DNA from 4 places in the Bacillus sp. P4_E1 genome. Region 2 is predicted to be linked to each of the others. Evidence: riboswitches for the same ligand, from Rfam matches in the RefSeq annotation. Region 2 holds a riboswitch; each other region holds the start of a gene.
The links. A riboswitch is a leader RNA that binds a small molecule or an ion and turns the genes downstream of it on or off. The one in region 2 is predicted to bind S-adenosylmethionine.
Positions count from the first base shown of each region.

Region 1 (2,205 bases), on a different contig from region 2:
AAGATTGATTTTTTCATCTCTCCAGCGTATTCTGTACCACCGATTAGTACGATACGTTTTTCGAATGAAACCATAATGAATGCTTCAGAATTTGTACCGTCAATTGCTGGATCTGCTTTGAAGTTTGGTGCAGAAACAATTGTGAACTCTGATTCGTGAGTTGCTAATTCTTCTTCATTTGGACGAATAAATAATTGATGTACGAACAAATTATGCCATGCATATTCGTTAACAACTTGAATTGGTAGGCGATAGTTGCGATCAGCGCCAGCAAATCCTTTGAAGATGAATAACTCTTCTTTTTCTTTTAAGTATTCTAAAACTTTTATATATAATTTATTAAAATGTTCTTCAGAGATCGGTTGGTTCACGGCTCCCCAAGCAATTTTGTCAGCAACCGATGCTTCCTTCACAATAAATTTATCCTTAGGAGAACGTCCTGTGTATTTTCCTGTTGAAGCAGAAACGGCACCAGTAGAAGTTAATTTCCCTTCGTTTCGCATTAATACTTTTTCCACTAATTGCGGAACACTTAATTGAATCTGTGCATTGCTTCCGTTCAATAATTCATGTAAACCAATTTGGACATTCACAGTACTCATATTTATATACCATCCTTTTCATTTAATGAAATATTTCTCGTAATCCCCATCAATAGTATAACACAATTATATAAATAATGTATACTATTTATTTATTTTTGTTTGTGTGAATGTATCATTTCCCTATTAATATTTCATTCTATGGGTATTGAGAAAAACTTTCAGGAAAATGTGAATATTAATTGACAAATGAATATCATTTCTTTAGTATAGGTTGGGACGGATACTCTCTTATCCCGAGCTGGCGGAGGGACAGGCCCGATGAAGCCCAGCAACCTCATTTGTAGTGGTAAATACAGGTGAATAGGTGCTAAAACCTGTGCGAGGCTAACGGTCTCGAACGATAAGAGCAAAGGGCAAAAAGCAGTATGCAAGTAGCAAATTAAACCTTTCCTCTATGTTAAGTAGGAAAGGTTTTTCTGTATGCTTGTGTGGGAGAATAAATGTATGTCGCAGTTTGTGGCAAATTAAGGATGAGTTCCGTACAATATATACAATTACTGTAGGGAGGTTTACCACATGACAAAAAAACGTCATCTGTTCACATCTGAGTCTGTAACTGAAGGACATCCAGATAAAATTTGTGACCAAATTTCTGATTCAATTTTAGATGCGATCTTAGCAAAGGACGCAAATGCACGTGTAGCTTGTGAAACAACTGTAACAACTGGTTTAGTATTGGTAGCGGGGGAAATTACGACTTCTACTTACGTAGATATTCCAAAAATCGTTCGTGAAACAATTCAAGGCATTGGTTACACACGCGCAAAATACGGATTCGATGCAGAAACTTGTGCAGTTTTAACATCTATCGATGAGCAATCTGCTGACATCGCTATGGGTGTTGACCAAGCACTAGAAGCACGCGAAGGTCAAATGACTGACGCTGAGATTGAGGCAATTGGTGCGGGAGACCAAGGTTTAATGTTTGGCTTCGCATGTAATGAAACACAAGAATTAATGCCACTTCCAATCTCGCTTGCTCACAAATTAGCTCGTCGTTTAACTGAAGTACGTAAAGATGACACATTATCATACTTACGTCCGGATGGAAAAACGCAAGTTACAGTTGAGTATGATGAAAATGGTAAACCTGTACGTGTGGATACAATTGTAATTTCTACACAACATCATCCAGATGTTACGTGGGAAGAAATCGATCGCGATTTAAAAGAGCACGTAATTAAAGCTGTAGTTCCAGCAGAATTAATGGATGGAGAAACGAAATTCTTCATTAACCCAACTGGCCGCTTCGTAATTGGTGGACCACAAGGTGATGCTGGTTTAACAGGACGTAAAATCATCGTTGATACTTACGGTGGATACGCTCGCCATGGCGGTGGTGCATTCTCTGGTAAAGATGCAACGAAAGTTGACCGTTCTGCAGCATATGCAGCTCGTTATGTTGCGAAAAACATCGTAGCAGCTGGTCTTGCTGACAAAGCAGAAGTACAACTTGCATACGCAATTGGCGTAGCACAACCAGTATCAATTTCAGTTGATACATTAGGCACTGGTAAAGTATCTGAAGACGTATTAGTAGAACTAGTTCGTAACAACTTCGATCTTCGCCCAGCTGGTATTATTAAAATGCTAGACTTAC
Region 1 covers NZ_JBFUIV010000011.1:66,310-68,514, reverse strand. Annotated here, with positions in the region: gene pckA (phosphoenolpyruvate carboxykinase (ATP)) at 1-602, opposite strand, end outside; SAM riboswitch class I at 831-952, shown strand; gene metK (methionine adenosyltransferase) at 1,122-2,205, shown strand, end outside.
Region 1: another riboswitch for S-adenosylmethionine. It lies ahead of metK (methionine adenosyltransferase); the one in region 2 lies ahead of AC1DS7_RS08835 (Na+/H+ antiporter NhaC family protein).

Region 2 (2,205 bases):
GAAATTCGGTTGTCCGAAAGCAATTACATCTTTCGTTATTCCAACAGGTTATTCATTTAACTTAGATGGATCAACTTTATATCAAGCAATTGCGGCAATTTTCTTAGCGCAAATGTACGGTATTGAATTATCCATTACACAACAAATTACGTTATTACTTGTATTAATGGTTACATCAAAAGGTATCGCGGGTGTACCGGGCGTATCATTCGTTGTATTATTAGCAACACTTGGTACAGTAGGTATTCCAGCTGAAGGTTTAGCGTTTATTGCAGGTATTGACCGTATTCTTGATATGGCTCGTACAGCAGTTAACGTTGTAGGTAACTCTTTAGCGGCTGTAGTTATGTCTAAGTGGGAAGGTCAATATGACGCTGAAAAAGGACAAGCCTATTTAAAAGAGATATCTGAAAAGGGTCAAGCAGCTTAATTATAATATGAACAAGCTCTCACATAATATGTGGGGGCTTTTCTATATATAGAAGAGGAGCGGACGTAATGAAACGTAAATATGGTGACGGTTCTTCGTGGAAGCGACTAATAGAGAAGGATTATAGGGTTAAGCAAGTAGAGGATGGAATGTTAGGAATACTGGACATAAAAAAAGTGAGAGAACCTAGTTATAAAGAATACAATGGTAAACAGCTTTGCATTGCAGGTGATGGGTATACATGGATGCAATATTTTATAAACGGGGAAAACTTTGCAATTACAGCTATGTTAGACAATCAAAAACAATTAGTACAATATTATATCGACGTGACGAAAGAATATAAAATAGACGAGCGTGGTTTACCTTATTTTGATGATTTATATTTAGATGTAGTATTGTTACCGAACGGTGAGATCTATGTACTGGATGAAGACGAGTTAGAGGATGCCTATAAAATTGGTGATGTTACAAAAGAAGAATATGAGTTAGCATGGAATACAACAAAATGGATTATCGCGACGATAAAAAATAGAAAATTTTATTGGATCTCAATATTGGATAAAGAAATCGAAAAGTTAAAATGATTGGTTTATTCATATTTTTGTATAATTACCAAAAAAATCTATACAAAAAATAATTGACTTTTGTTTTGTAAGCGAGTAAAGTTAGGAAAGAAATTATTATTAAAAAATAAATATGAAACCTTCTTATAAAGAGAGGCGGAGGGACTGGCCCTACGATGCCTCGGCAGCGGACTCGATTTCAGAGTGCTGTGCCAAATCCAGCAAGCATGTGCTTGAAAGATGAGAAGAGTGTTTCTTATAGATGTATAAGACCTCTTCTCATCGGAAGAGGTCTTTTGTTGTTCATTAGAAAAGGTTGAAAACTAGGGAGAGATGATACTTTGAAAGAAACGAGAGGAAATGGTTTAGCGTTATTACCACTTGGAATATTTTTGGCGCTATTTATTGGTTCTGGAATTATTACAGGTGATTTCTATAAATTGCCGATACTTGTAGCAATTTCAATTGCCGTAGGAATTGCTTTAGTGATGAATCGTAAGGAAAGCTTTAATGTGAAAGTAGAACGATTTGCTAAAGGTGCAGGAAACCCTGATATTATGATTATGGTATTAATTTTTGTACTTGCAGGGGCGTTTTCTGAAACAGCAAAAGGAATGGGCGGAGTTGATTCCACTGTTAACTTAGCGTTATCTATTTTGCCACCAGGATTTATCGTTGCTGGAATTTTTGTTATAGGGGCATTTATTTCATTAGCGATGGGAACTTCAATGGGAACAATTGCAGCACTAGCACCGATTGCTGTAGGTATTAGTGGGCAAACTGATATCTCAATAGCACTTGCGATGGCTACTGTTGTGGGCGGAGCGATGTTTGGTGATAATTTATCATTTATTTCAGATACGACAATTGCTGCTGTTCGTTCACAAGGAACAGAAATGAAAGATAAGTTTAAAACGAACTTTTTAATTGTATTACCAGCCGCTATTATTACAATTGTACTATTAGTAATAATTACTTTAGGAAGTGATACACAAGTTAAAGCCCATAGTTTTGACTGGATAAAGATTTTACCGTATGCAGGAGTACTTATTACAGCACTACTTGGCTGGAATGTACTTATTGTGTTAACTGGTGGAACAATATTATCAGGTGCTATCGGCCTTATAGATGGAAGTTACACGTTAGAGAGTTTCTTTAAAAGTGTAACGACTGGAATGGGCGGTATGATGGAGCTAGTACTACTTGCTA
Region 2 covers NZ_JBFUIV010000005.1:74,214-76,418, forward strand. Annotated here, with positions in the region: gene gltP (glutamate/aspartate:proton symporter GltP) at 1-430, shown strand, start outside; gene AC1DS7_RS08830 (ribonuclease FAU-1 family protein) at 499-1,017, shown strand; SAM riboswitch class I at 1,138-1,243, shown strand; gene AC1DS7_RS08835 (Na+/H+ antiporter NhaC family protein) at 1,338-2,205, shown strand, end outside.

Region 3 (2,205 bases), on a different contig from region 2:
TAGTACCCAGAAGGATAAATGGCTCCATTCAACGACTAAATCTTTTAATTGATGTTCCCCTGAAAATAACGTGTACGGGAGAAAAGTTCCTGTAACTCCTAATAAAATACCGCCTATAATTCCAAGTGATACTTTGTATTCCCTGAAGGGGTGGATTAATTTCTCTAATGCGAATTCTAATTTGAAATAAAAGAAACCAACTATAGCACCAATGCTAGCAAGTGGTAGAAAGGCGACCCATTCATTAAGAGCAAGAGACCCTTCCCCGAAATCAACAATAAAGGATCCACGATTATCGAGTTTACTAAGTAATAAGTAAACGGAAAAACCGGCAAAAGTGGTAGCTAAATATACAATTGCTTTTTTTCCTTTAGAAAATTCGTTAATTTGTTCACCCTCATTTTCATTCGGAGCTAAGTAACCGAATAATGGTGCATTAAAAATTACACTTAAAGTAGCACCAATTCCAACCTCTGTTAGTTCATTCATTCCCTTTAAAGCAAAATTAAAGCGATCTCCTACCCATGTACAAAGTCCACCGATAATTCCAACAAGTGCAGCTTCTGGTCCTAAACTAGCTCCAAATATTAAAACGATAATCGCAGTTAAAGTAGCTTTATGTACAAAACGGTATTCAATTCTACCTGTTTTTTTATATTCAACCATCACTTCCGGCATAAGACGTGGATATGTACCGAAGTATTTTTGTGTGAAACCAACGAGGATACCACCGATGATTGTTACACAAATGGTGTAATAAGGGGGAGAAGAGAAAATAGTAGGTAAGTATCCCCAAATAAAGTGAATTCCGATATTTATTGTAACTAAAAATAACCAGACCGTGGCTCCTACTATAGAGCCTAAAAGAAGGCCATATAGGACGAGTATATAGTGCATGTCCTTTTTATTTGTCATGTTGTACCTCCGTTATGTAAGTTTTCATGTAGAAAGGATTAAATGTGCTAGTGTGAAATGAATTGAATATATATAGTATCTTTTTGAGGGTTTGGCTTATTCAATATATTGAAATCTCATGAAAATTTGAAACGAACGCGGTTAAACCACTTATTTAATTCTATATATTGATCGGAGTTTTTAAAAGGTCTTTTTCAAATGAATATGGAATATATTTCTTTTATTGTTTATATTAAATTCCTCACATTTAATTTGGAACATTCAGAAAAACTGTTTGACATTAGGAAATTATTGCTATAAAATCAACGGTAATTGCATAGTCTTATCAAGAAAAGGTGGAGGGACAGGCCCGATGAAACCTTGGCAACAGCCGTATAACGGAATTGTGCCAAATCCTGCAGGTAATAATCCTGAGAGATAAGAAAGAACCTTAGAGCGTGTTTTCAAACTGCTCCTTTCTTGTTTTCAGGGAAGGGGCAGTTTTTTATTTTGCATAAAAGAAAGGAGAATGAGAGATGGGAGAATCATGGGGGAAAGGAACGATTTGTGTGCAAGGTGGCTATACGCCAAAAAATGGTGAACCGCGTGTTTTGCCACTTTATCAAAGTACAACGTATAAATACGATACGTCAGATGATTTAGCGGCACTATTTAATTTAGAGGCAGAAGGATATATATATACGCGTATTGGAAATCCTACTCTAGCTGCATTTGAGCAGAAGTTATCAGATTTAGAAGGCGGTGTAGGGGCTGTTGCAACAGCTTCTGGGCAGGCAGCCATTATGCTTGCGGTTTTAAATATTTGCAGTAGTGGAGACCATTTGCTTTGTTCTTCAACTGTTTACGGAGGAACGTTTAATTTATTTGGAGTGAGTTTGCGAAAGCTGGGCATAGATGTTACGTTCTTTAATCCTAATTTAACGGCAGATGAAATTGCGGCACTTGCTAATGATAAGACAAAACTCGTTTATGCAGAGTCGTTAGGAAATCCAGCAATGAACGTTTTGAATTTCAAAGAACTTTCAGCAGCAGCAAAAGAATTAGAAGTACCTTTTATCGTTGATAATACATTAGCGACGCCTTATTTATGCCAGGCGTTTGAACATGGGGCAAATATCATTGTCCATTCTACAACGAAATATATTGATGGCCATGCAAGTTCTCTAGGCGGGATTGTAATAGATGGAGGGAACTTCGATTGGATAAATGGAAAATACCCTGAGCTTGTCGAACCTGACCCGAGTTATCATGGCGTAAGCTATGTTCAAAATTTTGGAGCAGCAGCGTATA
Region 3 covers NZ_JBFUIV010000002.1:117,503-119,707, forward strand. Annotated here, with positions in the region: gene AC1DS7_RS02760 (chloride channel protein) at 1-915, opposite strand, end outside; SAM riboswitch class I at 1,235-1,339, shown strand; gene AC1DS7_RS02765 (bifunctional O-acetylhomoserine aminocarboxypropyltransferase/cysteine synthase) at 1,431-2,205, shown strand, end outside.
Region 3: another riboswitch for S-adenosylmethionine. It lies ahead of AC1DS7_RS02765 (bifunctional O-acetylhomoserine aminocarboxypropyltransferase/cysteine synthase); the one in region 2 lies ahead of AC1DS7_RS08835 (Na+/H+ antiporter NhaC family protein).

Region 4 (2,205 bases), on a different contig from region 2:
ACATCAATGCCTGGATTACCAGAAGGAATTATCGTTTCAAATCCAATTACTGCTGTATCTGATGTAATTAACTACGGATTATACGGCGTTGTGTTCTCATTCTTCCTTGTTACACTATTTGATACAACAGGTACACTACTTGGCGTTGCACAACAAGGTGGATTTATGAAAGATGGAAAGCTTCCAAAAGCAGGACGAGCTCTTCTATCTGACTCATTCTCAGCAACAATTGGAGCTATGTTCGGAACAACACCATCAACAGCTTACATTGAATCATCTGCTGGTGTTGCAGCTGGTGGTCGTACAGGTTTAACAACTGTTACAGTAGCTGTTCTATTTGCATTAGCAGCATTCTTCGGACCGTTAGTGAGCGCTGTTTCTGGCGTTTCAGCTATTACAGCACCATCACTAATTATCGTTGGTAGTCTTATGATGGGCTCAGTTCGCCACATCGATTGGGATACATTCGATGAAGCATTCCCAGCATTTTTAGTAATCTTAAGCATGCCACTTACATCAAGTATCTCAACAGGTATTGCACTTGGATTTATTTCATACCCACTTATGAAAGTGGCAAAAGGACAATTCCGTGCTGTTCACCCACTTGTGTATTTATTCGGGATCTTGTTCGCTTATCAATTAGTTTTCTTACCACATTAAAATCCCTCATAAAGAGGGATTTTTTATTTACAAAAAAACATTTGACAACAGCATACACTTATGGAATAATTCGAAATAGTTGAATATTCGATGTCTTATCAAGAGCAGGTGGAGGGATGAGCCCTACGAAGCCCGGCAACCGACCCATTTATGGGCACGGTGCTAATTCTTACAACACATTGTGTTGAAAGATAAGAGTAATATGATAAGACGTCTTTTCTATATGAAAAGACGTTTTTATTTTCACTCCCTCCTCTCTTTTCTTAATTTAGGAGGGATTTTTTTATGAAAAAATTATGTTCCACCGTACTCATTATTCTCTTACTCGCATTAACAGCTTGCACAAATGAACAAGATGCTATCTCTTCACAAAAGCAACAAACGGTGAAGAAAGAAACTACTACAGCAGCAAATCATTTACAAACAGAAATTCCAAGCCAAGTAAAAAAGCCATTAAAAATCGCATTAATTATGCAAATGTCCATCGGAACTTTTTCCTCTCAATATATTGAGGGTGTCAAAAAACAAGTCGAGCTATTCGGCGGCAGTGTGCAAGTCTACAATTCTGATAATGATTTAGCAAAAATGGCAACAAATCTAGATACTGCTATTAATTCAAAAGTTGATGGTATTTTAATTGATCACGGTCGCTCTGAAGCACTAAAACCCGGAGTAGAAAAAGCATTACAAGCGAATATTCCTGTAGTTGCATTTGATAACGACCTACGCTTACCAGGCGTAACGATTATTGATCAAGATGACTATAGTCTTGCATGGAAATCATTAAAAACGTTAGCGGAAGATTTGAATGGACAAGGGAATATCGCCGTCGTATGGGTTGGCGGATTTGCCCCAATGGAACGTCGCAATATTATCATTGATGCTTTTTATAAACGTTATCCAAATATAAAAGAAGTTGCACGCTTTGGTACCGCTAGTAATAACACACCACTTGATACGCAAACACAAGTAGAGGCTTTACTAAAAAAATATCCGAAAAAAGGTGATTTACAAGCTATTTTCGCTTCGTGGGATGAGTTTGCTAAGGGGGCCGTCAAAGCACTCGAACAAGCTGGTCGTACAGATATAAAAGTATACAGCATTGACTTAAGTAATGAAGATTTACAACTCATGCAAAAAGAAAATTCACCTTGGACTGCTACGGCTGCAACCGATCCAGCTGAAGTCGGTAAAGTTCAAGTGCGTTTCTTATACAAGAAAATCGCTGGTGAACAAACGCCAGATATTTATTCACTAGAACCTTACTTAGTAAAGAAAAATAGTTTGCCACAAGAAAATATAACGATGGATCAATTATCAAAACATATAAACGGTTGGGGAGACTCGAAAGATGCATATTCACCTTGGATGAAAAAATTAGAGAAGGAGAAAAAATGATGACATTCTCTCTTCAAAACATTACACATTCTTATCACATCTCTACCCCTGTACTAGAAAATGTTTCTATTAACATACAAAAAGGAAAAGTTCACGCTTTACTAGGAATGAATGGTGCAGGAAAAAGTACTTTACTAAAAATAGCAA
Region 4 covers NZ_JBFUIV010000003.1:25,951-28,155, reverse strand. Annotated here, with positions in the region: gene AC1DS7_RS04500 (NCS2 family permease) at 1-660, shown strand, start outside; SAM riboswitch class I at 753-858, shown strand; gene AC1DS7_RS04495 (sugar ABC transporter substrate-binding protein) at 946-2,058, shown strand; gene AC1DS7_RS04490 (sugar ABC transporter ATP-binding protein) at 2,055-2,205, shown strand, end outside.
Region 4: another riboswitch for S-adenosylmethionine. It lies ahead of AC1DS7_RS04495 (sugar ABC transporter substrate-binding protein); the one in region 2 lies ahead of AC1DS7_RS08835 (Na+/H+ antiporter NhaC family protein).